4 regions of the Pseudoalteromonas sp. S558 genome follow, and region 1 is predicted to be linked to each of the others. Evidence: predicted binding sites of a transcription regulator. Region 1 holds the regulator's gene; each other region holds the start of a gene.

What was found. The regulator LexA, encoded in region 1, represses DNA repair genes until DNA is damaged. The targets are predictions, from matches to a motif close to TACTGTATNNNNATACAGTA.
Region 2: a site for LexA is predicted at 1,425-1,444, ahead of dinB (DNA polymerase IV). Genes of this name have one in related genera too.
Region 3: a site for LexA is predicted at 2,020-2,039, ahead of uvrD (DNA helicase II). Genes of this name have one in related genera too.
Region 4: a site for LexA is predicted at 1,406-1,425, ahead of ruvC (crossover junction endodeoxyribonuclease RuvC). Genes of this name have one in related genera too.

What each region holds. Positions count from the first base shown of each region.
Region 1 covers NZ_PNDU01000079.1:28,683-31,787, reverse strand. Annotated here, with positions in the region: gene CWB66_RS06465 (M12 family metallo-peptidase) at 1-848, opposite strand, end outside; gene lexA (transcriptional repressor LexA) at 1,146-1,763, shown strand; gene coxB (cytochrome c oxidase subunit II) at 2,362-3,105, shown strand, end outside.
Region 2 covers NZ_PNDU01000163.1:5,920-9,024, reverse strand. Annotated here, with positions in the region: gene CWB66_RS12505 (aldo/keto reductase) at 1-615, opposite strand, end outside; gene CWB66_RS12500 (acyl-CoA thioesterase) at 625-1,059, opposite strand; gene dinB (DNA polymerase IV) at 1,456-2,508, shown strand; gene CWB66_RS12490 (M17 family metallopeptidase) at 2,639-3,105, shown strand, end outside.
Region 3 covers NZ_PNDU01000311.1:6,038-9,142, reverse strand. Annotated here, with positions in the region: gene uvrD (DNA helicase II) at 1-1,955, opposite strand, end outside; gene CWB66_RS17950 (hypothetical protein) at 2,258-2,482, shown strand; gene CWB66_RS17945 (YacL family protein) at 2,599-2,967, shown strand; gene dut (dUTP diphosphatase) at 3,020-3,105, shown strand, end outside.
Region 4 covers NZ_PNDU01000184.1:785-3,889, reverse strand. Annotated here, with positions in the region: gene CWB66_RS13090 (ABC transporter permease) at 1-1,343, shown strand, start outside; gene ruvC (crossover junction endodeoxyribonuclease RuvC) at 1,474-1,998, shown strand; gene ruvA (Holliday junction branch migration protein RuvA) at 2,001-2,618, shown strand; gene ruvB (Holliday junction branch migration DNA helicase RuvB) at 2,626-3,105, shown strand, end outside.

The DNA.
Region 1 (3,105 bases):
GCATTTGCACCAATGGCTTTTGCCTGACCACAGTAGCCGTTTACATCATTCACTAATATGACTACATCAGCACCGTATTGATCGCGTAATGTATGGGCTTCATCCATATAGCCATCATTTTTAGCGGCTAAGCGGTTTAAATCAGTCCCTGAGTTTGTAGCTTCAGTGTAATTAATTTGGCTTACATGAGCTACGCTAACAACAGCGTTAACGCCTGAGTTTTGATAACCTTGGTTGGTCTCGACAACAGCAAGATCAATTAAGCTATTTATATCCCCCGATTTTTGCGCAGCTGCAGGCGTATATAAAACTAATAAGCTAATATCGCTTTGTGCATTGCTAGCCATTGCTGTTTGGTAATTTTGTGCCGTTAAAATTTGCTCACTGATTGAAGCTATGTTGCTATTGCTAGATTGCTTATAATCGGGTGCATGCTCAGCAGGTTGTTTTGCTGGATCCAGTTCAATGAAGTTATGACCAGAGTGTTTATTTGGTTGTAATTTGTAAACATGTTCGCCTACTTTTACCGTACCAGAAATCCCTTTTTCCGATTTGATGAGTGTAACTTCGTCACCATCTAAGCTTTTACCAACCCAAATTAGACTACCTGTTGCTGATGAGCTTGTTGTGCTTTTAATAAACTCAATATTATTACCTTTAATAGGTAAGAAAAAAGCATCTGTGTTGCTGCTTAGTTCAAAAAGTGGTTGCCCAAATTGAGATTGAGTACTTGCTTGTGCAGTCATGCTTTGTGAAATGTTAGAGTATTGAACTTCAAAAAGTGGAACTTGAGCGTGCGTATAACCACTGAACAGTAGGCCAATAAATAATGGTGAGTATTTTTTCATTTGATAATCCTTTTGAATTTATTTTGTTCTTATAAAGTGTACATGTTAATAAGCTGTTTTCAACCCATTAACATTGAGGTGTGTTTAATATGACTATTATTGTAAATATAAAAATACACTTGTTTAATTTATGTAACCAGATTTTGTTTTTGTAAGTGTGAAAGGGGATTTATTAATTATGAAAAACAAACGCTATTAACTGGTAATCGCATAGTTTGTTTAGCTTAATTTAAATTTGCGATTTTTATTTAACTGTATATACTCACAGTTAAATGTACTGTATGGAAAACCAGTTATATGCGACCATTAACGAAGCGCCAAGCTCAAATACTCGAATTAGTTAAAGTTTTTATTAAAGACACTGGTATGCCCCCTACACGTGCAGAGATTGCACAAACACTAGGTTTTAAAAGTGCCAATGCTGCAGAAGAGCATCTAAAAGCACTTGCAAAAAAAGGTGTTATTAAAATGAAGCCAGGCGCAAGCCGAGGTATTCAACTTGTTGAAGAAGAAGAACCTGAGCAATTAGGTTTGCCTCTAATTGGCCGAGTAGCGGCCGGTGAGCCTATTTTGGCGCAAGAGCATGTTGAAAGTCATTGTAAAATTGATCCATTAATGTTTAAACCTGCTGCCGATTTTTTACTGCGTGTTAACGGTATGAGCATGAAAGATATAGGTATTATGGATGGCGACTTATTGGCGGTGCATAAAACTCAAGTTGCTGAAAATGGGCAAGTTGTAGTTGCACGTGTTGATGATGATGTAACTGTAAAGCGCTTTGAAAAAGCAGGTCGAAAAGTACTGCTGCATGCTGAAAATGATGATTTTTCAGCAATTGAAGTCGATTTAGAAAACGAATCTTTTAATATTGAAGGTTTGGCTGTTGGGGTTATTCGTAACGCTGATTGGATGTAATACCAATTTTAGTAAAAACATGATCATTCTAACGCATTAAATAACTCACTAACTACGTTAAAAATTATTTATATAGAACAACTATGTATCATAATTTTAGCCTTGTTATTGAGCTACTTTCTTATCACTATAATAGATCACTAATTTAATGCAGTGTTAAATTAGTGATTTTATAAATGCGTGCTTTTTAGTACGCATTTTTAGTTACAAGGCTCCTTACTAAACAATTTTTATTGCACTCCTCTTTTATCCCCTTATGTTATTTGTAACCCCTATCAAAACTCAGTTCGCATCATTTTAAAATTTTAAAAGTGACATGTTTTTTTGCTAATCCGTTAATATCATTTGTTTAATTTTCATACTAAAACTTGCTTGTTGGTTAATCTTTAGCTAATTATTAATGGGCTGGGCTAACAGTAACTCATTGTTTTTAGTTTTGAGAATACACACATTTACAATAAAACCTTGGTTAGCGCAGTGTAATACCTATTGTTTAATAAGGACGAGGGTATTAATACAAAAATAAAAATAACGAATTGGCGTTTAAGCCGTATGCCTCTTCGCTTTGCACTCGCAACAGCATCAAAGGAGTCGTCACATGGGTAAATTGAGCTCTACCTTGTGGCTTATACTGTTTGTTTTTCCGCAGCAAGTATTGGCAAATAGCCAATTTAATATGCGTAAAGGCGTAACTGATATAAGTAATAATGTTTATCAGCTGCACATGACTATATTTTTCATATGTTGTGTGATTGGGGTAATCGTGTTTGCCATTATGTTTTGGGCACTCATTCATCACCGCAAATCTAAAGGAGCAGTGCCTGCTCAATTTCACGAAAGCACGAAAGTAGAAATACTTTGGACTGCTATTCCGTTTGTTATTTTAATTGCTATGGCTATACCGGCCACTAAAACTCTAATTGCAATGGAAGATGCCAGTAAGGCTGATCTCACTATTAAAATTACAGGATCGCAATGGAAATGGCATTACGAATACATGGGTGAAGACGTTGAGTTTTACTCAATGCTTTCTACTCCTCAAGACGAAATTGCTAATCTTGCACAGAAAAACCCTAACTATTTACTTGAGGTAGATAAACCACTGGTACTGCCTATAAACCAAAAAGTACGTTTTTTAATGACCTCAGACGATGTTATTCACTCGTGGTGGGTGCCCGATTTTGCCGTCAAAAAAGACGCAAATCCTGGGTTTATAAACGAAACATGGACCAATATAAACGAAGAAGGGATTTACCGGGGTCAATGCGCTGAGCTGTGCGGTAAAGATCATGGTTTTATGCCTGTGGTTGTAGTTGCAAAATCAGAATCCGATTTTAAAACC
Region 2 (3,105 bases), on a different contig from region 1:
CATACGAGGCAAATTATGCTCTTTTGCCAAGTTTAAAAATTGGCTTATCCCCCAAGGTGTGTCGTCAGATAAACCGCAGTGTTTAATTTTTCCGGCTTTTACGCAGTCGTTTAAACCTTCTAAAATATCCAGCATGCCAGCTTGATGTTCTTGTGTATTTACGTTTGTAAATTTAAGCATACCAGGCCATTGCCTACTAAAATGAGGCGTAGAGCGATTGGGCCAATGTAGCTGATATAAATCAATATAGTCTGTTTGTAAGCGTTTAAGTGACTCATCAACAGCTTCAATAACCGATTGACGAGTAATATTACCGCCGCCTCTCACCCACGATAAGCCATTTCCCGCTATTTTTGTGGCGAGAATTATATCGCTACGTTTTTGCTGATTACGTGAAAACCAGTCGCCAATAATTTGCTCTGTTTTTCCATATGTATCGGGGGAGGGCGGCACCGCATACATTTCGGCGGTATCAATAAAATTTACGCCCTTAGAAAGTGCGTAAGCTATTTGTTCATCGGCATCGCGCTGAGTATTTTGTAAACCCCAAGTCATACTGCCTAAACACACTCGAGATACGTCTACACCACTGCTACCAAGTGGACTATATTGCATAAAACTTCCTTAGTTATTAGGTTGAGCATGGGTGGTTAGAGCTGATAAAAGAGGCTCAGTAATTAGCGCTTTTTGCCCTGTTGTAAAGTCAAACATAACCACTTTTGAATTACCCGTTGTGGTTATCGTATTTTGTGCATGGCTAAATACAGTGTAATTCATCATAAAGCGATCTTCTTTAATGTCAGTGATGGTAACACCGACAGTAAGTGTATCTGGAAAAGTAACAGGGCGTTTATAGCGCACATTGTTTTCGCTTATAACTGGACCAGTACCGCTTGGGGTGATTGTATCAAATAGGTTTATTTTATTTAAAAAGTCTATTCGAGCTATTTCAAAATAACGTAAGTAAACCACGTTATTAACGTGTTGAAGGGCATCCATGTCAGCCCAAGCTACGGTAATATCAGTATGAATAGGATATTGATCTTTAAACGTTTGCATAAACTTATGGCTCTTAATTTTAAAGCACTTAGGTTATCAATATGAAGTTATGACCTCAAGGTAATTAATATGGCATTTTTTAGCTAATCATTGTGCCTATTTAAATTAAGGTCTACAGTTATGTTATATAAATAGGAGAAACGCATATGCAACAAGTAGTTAATTGGGTTCTAGCATGTTTAATTTTTATTATGTCGTTTATTTGTTATGCAATGGGAAATCTCTCGGGAGGAGTGTGTTTACTTGTCGCAGGGTTTTTACTTGAATTTGCTTTTTGGCTGTATTGCTTTAAAAAAACGAGGCGATTTAAGCAGTCATTTTAGATTAGCTAGGCGCTTGCATATTAAAAGTGTTTGCATAATAATGACTGTATAAATAAACAGTTATTTTGTGGCGATGAAAAAGTTTATTCACATAGATATGGATTGTTTTTACGCCGCAGTAGAAATGCGCGACAATCCTGAGCTTGCTAATGTACCGTTGGCAATCGGCGGTAATAGCCGGCGAGGTGTACTTTCAACCGCTAATTACCTTGCTAGAGAATATGGTGTACGCTCTGCCATGTCTAATTACCATGCGAAACAATTATGCCCCGATTTAGTGATTGTACCCGGACGTATGGCTGTTTATAAAGAAGCCTCAAACCAAATACGCGAAGTATTTAACCACTACACAGATTTAATTGAGCCACTTTCCCTTGATGAAGCTTACCTTGATGTAACAAATAGTGCCGCCTGTAAAGGCAGTGCTACGCTTATTGCACAACAAATAAGAGCCGATATTTACAATGCAACTGGGCTGACTGCATCAGCAGGGATTGCGCCTATTAAGTTTATTGCCAAAATAGCGAGTGACGAAAATAAGCCCAACGGGCAATTTGTAGTGTTACCCAATGAAGTTGATGGTTTTTTAGCGCAGTTACCACTGGGTAAAATTCCTGGGGTGGGGAAAGTGACGCTCGAAAAACTCAATTTAAAAGGGTTATACACCGGCAAAGATGTGCGCGAAAAAGGCGTAAATTGGATGCAGCAGCATGTAGGTAACTTTGGTGTTTCTCTTTATCAAAAGTGTGCGGGTGAATATGTTGGTAAAGTCTCTACCAATCGAATTAGAAAATCGTTAAGTGTTGAGCATACTTATGAATACAATAAAAACAGCTTACAAGAATGCCTAGAGCAACTCCCTAAGTTGTTAGAGGAGCTGAAGGTACGTTTAGATAAACAACAATTACAAAACAGAATTAATAAACTGAGCGTTAAAGTTAAATTTGCCAATTTTGTAGTGACTTCTGCGGATCAGGCATACCATCAATTAAACACTGAAATTTTTACTCAGTTACTAACTAAAGCTTATCAACGAGGTGTGCAGCAGCCTGTAAGGCTTTTAGGTCTTGGCGTGGGTATAAAAAACCAGCCAGAGCATAATTTACAGCTTAGTATTCTCGATTAAGTGGCAAAGCCTGTAACTGCAAGTTGCCAATAAACAAGCAATTAAACTAAATGCTTGTCGCAGCTTGCTGGTCTTCAATATTTAAATCGACGATAATAGAGGCTTATGTTTTTTAACAGGACCTTTATTTATGGCATATCCACAAGCCGTGTTGGCTCAGCCAGTAAGTGCTAGCCTTGAATGTACATCTCATGATGCATTAATCATTATCAGTGATGATTTTTCTCAATTACCAAACAATCCACTACGAGATGCAGTTTTAGCACAATCAAAAGTTGATTCTCGTATTGGTAAGCAAATTACTTTATTAGTAATTGAAAATAAAAGAGTGATTCTTGCGCCAACGGGTCCTTTAAATAGAGATTACGACGACGTACGCCGTTATTTTGATGCTGCTAAACTTGCAATTAACGAAGCCAAGGCGTCGGGCAGTGTTAATCCTGCATTATTTTTACCAAATTTAAATGCTGATAGCCGTTACCAACATGCGCTGGAAGTTGCTTATTTAGGTGCTTGCCAAGCATTGTGGCAGCCGTTAGAAGCGCGTGAGTTTCATGGAGAGAGTATTGAACCTATAACAAATATCGGTTTAGTTGG
Region 3 (3,105 bases), on a different contig from region 1:
GGCGGGCGAGAAACCTGTGTTTTAATACGGATTTCTTCAACACAATCTTCAGGTATTTCGCGTAAAAAGCGTGATGGGCTATGGTATTTTTCTTGTCCGTATAAACGGCGGCTCTCAGCATGGCTAATATATAACTTATCCATTGCACGAGTCATACCTACATAACAAAGGCGGCGCTCTTCTTCTAAACGACCCGACTCTTCGTTACTTTGCTGAGAAGGAAACATGCCTTCTTCTACGCCCACCATAAACACGAGTGGGAATTCTAAACCTTTAGCTGAGTGAAGCGTCATCATTTGTACTGCGTCTTCGTGCTCTTCTGCTTGCCCTTCACCTGACTCAAGTGATGTATGGGCTAAAAAGCCTTGTAAAGGTGAGCTATATTCTTCGTCTTCAGGAAGTTCATACTGATCACATGCACTAATTAGCTCTTCTAAGTTTTCTACGCGAGCACGGCCTTTTTCACCTTTTTCTGCTTGGTACATTGCCATCAAGCCTGAGGTTTGAATTGTGTACTTAGCTTGCTCATGTAAAGTTAGATCGCTAATTTTATCTTCTATTTGTTCAACGAGCTCTACAAACTTACTTACTGCACCAGAAGCACGGCCAGATAAATGCTGTTGTTCTACAATTGCTTTTGCGGCATACCAAAGCGGTAACGATTCTGCTCGTGCACAGTCGCGTATATGGCTCAATGTTTTGTCGCCAATACCGCGTGCTGGCGTATTAATTACGCGCTCAAATGCGGCATCGTCTTGACGATTACCTACTAGGCGTAAGTACGACAGCGCATCTTTAATTTCTTGGCGCTCAAAGAATCGCATGCCCCCATAAATACGGTATTTTAAGCCTTCCTGAAGCATAGCTTCTTCGAGTACGCGTGATTGCGCGTTACTTCTGTATAAAATTGCCGCATCTTGAAGGGCATTACCCGCATTTAGCCAACTTCGTAATTTACTGCTTACAAAGCGTGCTTCGTCTAACTCATTAAATGCGGCATAAATAGAGATTGGCTCGCCATCGTTACCGTCGGTCCATAAGCTTTTACCCATACGCTCTGAGTTATTTTGAATTAATGCGTTAGACGCTTTCAAAATAGTCGCGGTTGAACGGTAGTTTTGTTCAAGACGAATGGTTTCTGCGCTAAAGTCAGTTAAAAAACGCTTAATATTTTCGATTTTAGCACCGCGCCAACCGTAAATACTTTGGTCATCGTCGCCTACAATCATGATGCTATTTGTATCGCCAGCAAGTAACTTTAACCATGCATATTGAATGGTATTTGTATCTTGGAATTCGTCTACGAGCATATGTGCAAAGCGCTGCTGGTAATGACGCAGTAACGTTGGGTTATTTTTTAACACTTCGTAGCTACGTAGTAATATTTCAGCAAAATCAACTAAGCCAGCTCTATCACAGGCTTCTTGGTAGGCGGCATAAACACGCAGCATCATTTGCTCGTTAATATCGTATGCTTGAATATCTTTAGGGCGAAGTGCTTCATCTTTTTTGGCGCTTATGTACCAGCCAAATTGTTTAGCAGGCCACTTTTTATCATCAATATTCATCGATTTTAATAAGCGCTTGATCATCCGAAGTTGATCGTCAGAGTCTAAAATTTGAAAGGCTTCAGGTAAATTAGCTTCACGGTGATGAGCACGTAAAATACGATGAGACAAACCATGGAACGTACCAATCCACATACCACCTACAGGGGCTTTTAGTGTTTCTTCAACGCGGCTGCGCATTTCTTTAGCTGCTTTATTAGTAAAGGTAACTGCAAAAATACTGTAAGCAGAGGCTTGCTCAACTTGCATAAGCCACGCAATACGATGAACTAATACTCGTGTTTTACCAGACCCAGCACCTGCTAATACCAGCATGTTTTGTAGTGGGGCTGCAACGGCATCGCGTTGTTTGTCATTTAAGCCATCGAGTAATTGTGAAACGTCCATCGTTACGCCTTTTTAATCAATATTGTGGGCAGTATAGCAGGTGTTTTTGTTAGGCTAAATAAAATACTGTTTTTATAAACAGCTATTTATAAAATAGCCTTAAAAACGAGTAACTTGCTAATTTTTTGAACAAACAAAAAGCGTAAATGCACAATAAAAACTGCTAATTTGACCTAAAGTTAGCAAAATTTACTAACTCTCTAAATCTAGGGTAATTTAACTATTTGATTTGTAAGCTTTAATAAATTGGCATAAAGTGTGTAAGTAAATAATTATAAAATCAAATAAATACAGAGGTTAGTATGGCAGATCAAGGTTCTGGCGGTAACGTAATCGCAGCATTATGTAATATATTTTTCCCTGGCTTAGGGCAGTTAGTGCAAGGGCGTATTTTAGCGGCTATATTTTTTGCACTCGCTATTATAATAAGTTATGCACTAATTTATGTGCTTGTAGGTTTTGTACTAGTGCCTATTATTTACTTATGGTCGATTATTGATGCCGCGCGTTATAGATCGCGAAGTTAACGGCTTTAAAGTTGAGTAAAGTAGCGCCCTTGTGGCGCTATTTTACTTTATATGTCCTGTGGTTTACGGGCGTTTACGTATATAATTACGCAATTAAAGATTTACAGGCAAACCCTATGGAATATCAATTTATTCGCGACCCTATTAGTGGGCTACGTATTAAAATAAGCAGTGAACACGCTATTATTGGTCGCTGGCTAAACGAAGAAATAGGCAAAGACAAAGTAGCTATGGTGCAAGCGCTTATTGCATCGGTAAGCTCAAGTTATGAGCCGCTAACGCTAAAAGGCCAAGAAATAGATTTAATCTTAACGAAAGACGAAGCATTATTTGAAGCCCATGCGCTTCATCAAGACAGCGAAGACCTAATAGCGTATCAAGATGACGATTTAGCGCTTGAAGAAAATGGTTTAAGTAGTGGTTGTGGCTTTGAAGATTTCATTGATTTAATTGATTCATGGCATGAGTTTACGACTGGTCGTTAAGTTATATTATCTATATTATTTTTATAAATTTATTTAGAGTAGAAAATTTAAAATGAAAAAAAAAGTTGAATTAAAAATTGTAAATCCTAAAGTCGGTACTGAAATTCCTATGCCAGAGTATGCTACAGATGGCTCTGC
Region 4 (3,105 bases), on a different contig from region 1:
AGTTGGCAGTGAGTCGTGTGCATTTAGGCATGAGTGCGCTAACCGTGTTTTTATTGATGTGGTTATTTAGTAACAACATAAAAATAACGCTTATTTTGTTTATCTCCACACTTGCGCTAATTGGTGTGCTGTTTTTAGTATCTAAATTAATATTTGGTGGTGGTCGAAAATTAGGATTAAAGCCAGGTAACAGTTGGTCGCTTGCAATTGCGTCTATTCAAAAGCGTGCAAATGTGAACGCGGTACAGTTAATTAGTTTTTCGTTAGCGATTAAATTACTGCTGTTTTTAGTGGTACTTAAAAACGATATGATAGCTGATTGGCAATCGCAACTTCCTGCCGATGCGCCTAATGCATTTTTAGTTAACATTACGCAAAATGAGCTTGGGCCAATTAATGAGTATTTAGCACAAAAAGACATTCAGGTCTCAGAGTTTTATCCCACTATTCGTGGGCGCGTAAATGCGGTAAACGGCGAGTTGGTAGCGCGTTCTGTATCGCTGCAAGACAACGAGAAAAAAGACGAAGAAGCACGTGCTGGTATTGGCCGCGAGCTAAACCTCACATGGCTTAAAAATGTACCAGACCAAAACGAAGTAACACAAGGCACGTGGTTTGGCGAGAATGCGATGGCTGAAGCTTCAGTAGAGGAGTCGATGCTTGAGCGTTTAGATGTTGAGATAGGCGATACGCTTACATTTTTAATTGGTGCGCAGTCGTTCGATGCTAAAATTACCAGTGTGCGCAAAGTTAATTGGGCCACGCTTAAACCCAACTTTTTTATTATTTTAAGCCCCGATGTACTTGCAGATTTTCCAGCAACGTATATTTCGTCGGTGCGTATAAACCCAGATCAAAAACGTGATTTTAGCCAGTTATTGCGTACTTATCCTACTATTACAGCGATTGATATTGATAACTTTGTTAAGCAAATACAAACAACTATTTCGCAAGTATCACTCGCCATTGGTTTTGTACTTGCAATTGTAGTGCTGTGTGGCGCGCTTGTACTTATATCGCAAGTTCAAGCTAGTTTAGGTGAGCGTATGCAAGAAATTGTAATACTGCGAACACTTGGCGCTAAAAGCCGGTTAATTAAAAACGCGACCTTGTATGAGTTTTTATTACTAGGCGGTTTAGCCGGTTTAGTTGCGGCATTTTTTAGCGACATAGCGCTTTTAATTGTACAGCAACAAATGTTCGATTTAGCAGGTAAGTTACATCCGCATATATGGATTATTGGGCCGGTAGCTGGCGGCGTATTTGTAGCGGGTTTAGGCTATTTAATGATTGCCCGAACACTCAAACAAAACACCCAAGGACTAGTGCGCGCCCTAGGGTAAACTTAAACTAACATGCTCTTTCAAATGCCCACCTAACACGTGGGCATTTTTGTTTTTCTTTGTACTGGTAATTTATACAGTGCTCTGGCATTATTAGCGTAATTTAAAAATAATAACAATGGAGCGCTGTTTGGCCATTATTTTAGGGATCGATCCTGGTTCACGTTTGACTGGGTATGGCGTTGTTGCCCACCAAGGCTCTAAATTTACATACTTAGGGAGTGGCTGTATTAAGTTAGCCGATCATCCTTTTCCGGTTAGGCTTAAAATGATCTACCAAGGCATAACACAGCTTATTGAACAGTTTTCGCCAGAAACCTTTGCCATTGAAAAAGTATTTATGGCGCACAACCCCGATTCAGCTTTAAAACTAGGCCAAGCTAGAGGCGCCGCGATTGTGGGCGCTGCAATGGCGGATTTACCTGTATTTGAATACTCAGCTAGGCAAATTAAGCAAGCGGTAGTCGGTAACGGTGGCGCTGATAAAACACAAGTGCAACACATGGTAAAAAATATTTTAAAACTACCCGGTACGCCACAGGCCGATGCAGCTGATGCACTCGCTATTGCGATTTGCCATGCTCACTCAGAACAAAATTTAATTAAACTAGCGGGTAGCGCAAGCAAAACCGTTAGAGGACGTTTAAGGAAATAACTATGATAGGCCGCTTAAATGGTATTTTAGTCGAAAAACAGCCACCAGAAATATTACTTGAAGTAAGTGGTGTCGGTTACGAAGTACAAATGCCAATGACCTGTTTTTACGATTTACCAAAAATTGGTGAAAACGCGATTGTTTATACGCACTTTGTAGTACGTGAAGATGCTCAACTGTTATTTGGTTTTAATAATAAAGTTGAGCGTGCCTTGTTTAGAGAGCTATTAAAAGCAAATGGGGTAGGGCCAAAACTTGGTTTAGCTATTTTATCGGGCATGTCGGCAAAGCAATTTGTAAGCTGTGTAAATAATGAAGACTCAACATCGCTTGTTAAATTACCCGGTGTAGGTAAAAAAACGGCCGAGCGTTTAGTACTCGAAATGAAAGACAGACTAAAAGATTGGGGTAATGATTTATTTACGCCATTTAGCGACAGCGCAGTAATAGAGCCAATGAGCGATGCGACAATTGCTAATAATGCCGCCGATGATGCCGTATCGGCACTGCTTGCATTAGGTTATAAATTGCCACAAGCTCAAAAAGCCGTAAAATCGATAAGTAAACCCGATATGTCTACTGAGGTTCTTATTAGAGAATCTTTAAAATCTATGTTGTGAGTAACCCATGATTGAAGCGGATCGCTTAATTGACGCGACTGAAAAAACAAATGAAGATTCTATAGATCGTGCAATAAGGCCAAAACTTTTAGCCGACTACAGAGGTCAGCCTCATGTTAAGCAGCAAATGGAAATTTTTATTGAAGCTGCTCGCACCCGTGGTGAAGCGCTCGATCATTTATTGATATTTGGCCCACCGGGCTTGGGTAAAACCACGCTTGCAAACATTGTCGCCAACGAATTACACGTAAGCATTAAAACAACATCCGGCCCAGTACTTGAAAAAGCAGGCGATTTAGCTGCGCTGCTCACTAATTTAGAAGAAGGCGATGTACTGTTTATTGATGAAATACACAGGCTCAGCCCGCAAGTTGAAGAAATACTTTATCCCGCAATGGAAGACTACCAGCTTGATATAATGATTGGTGAAGGCCCAGCCGCGCGCTCTATTAAATTAGACTTACCTGCATTTACACTTATTGGTGCC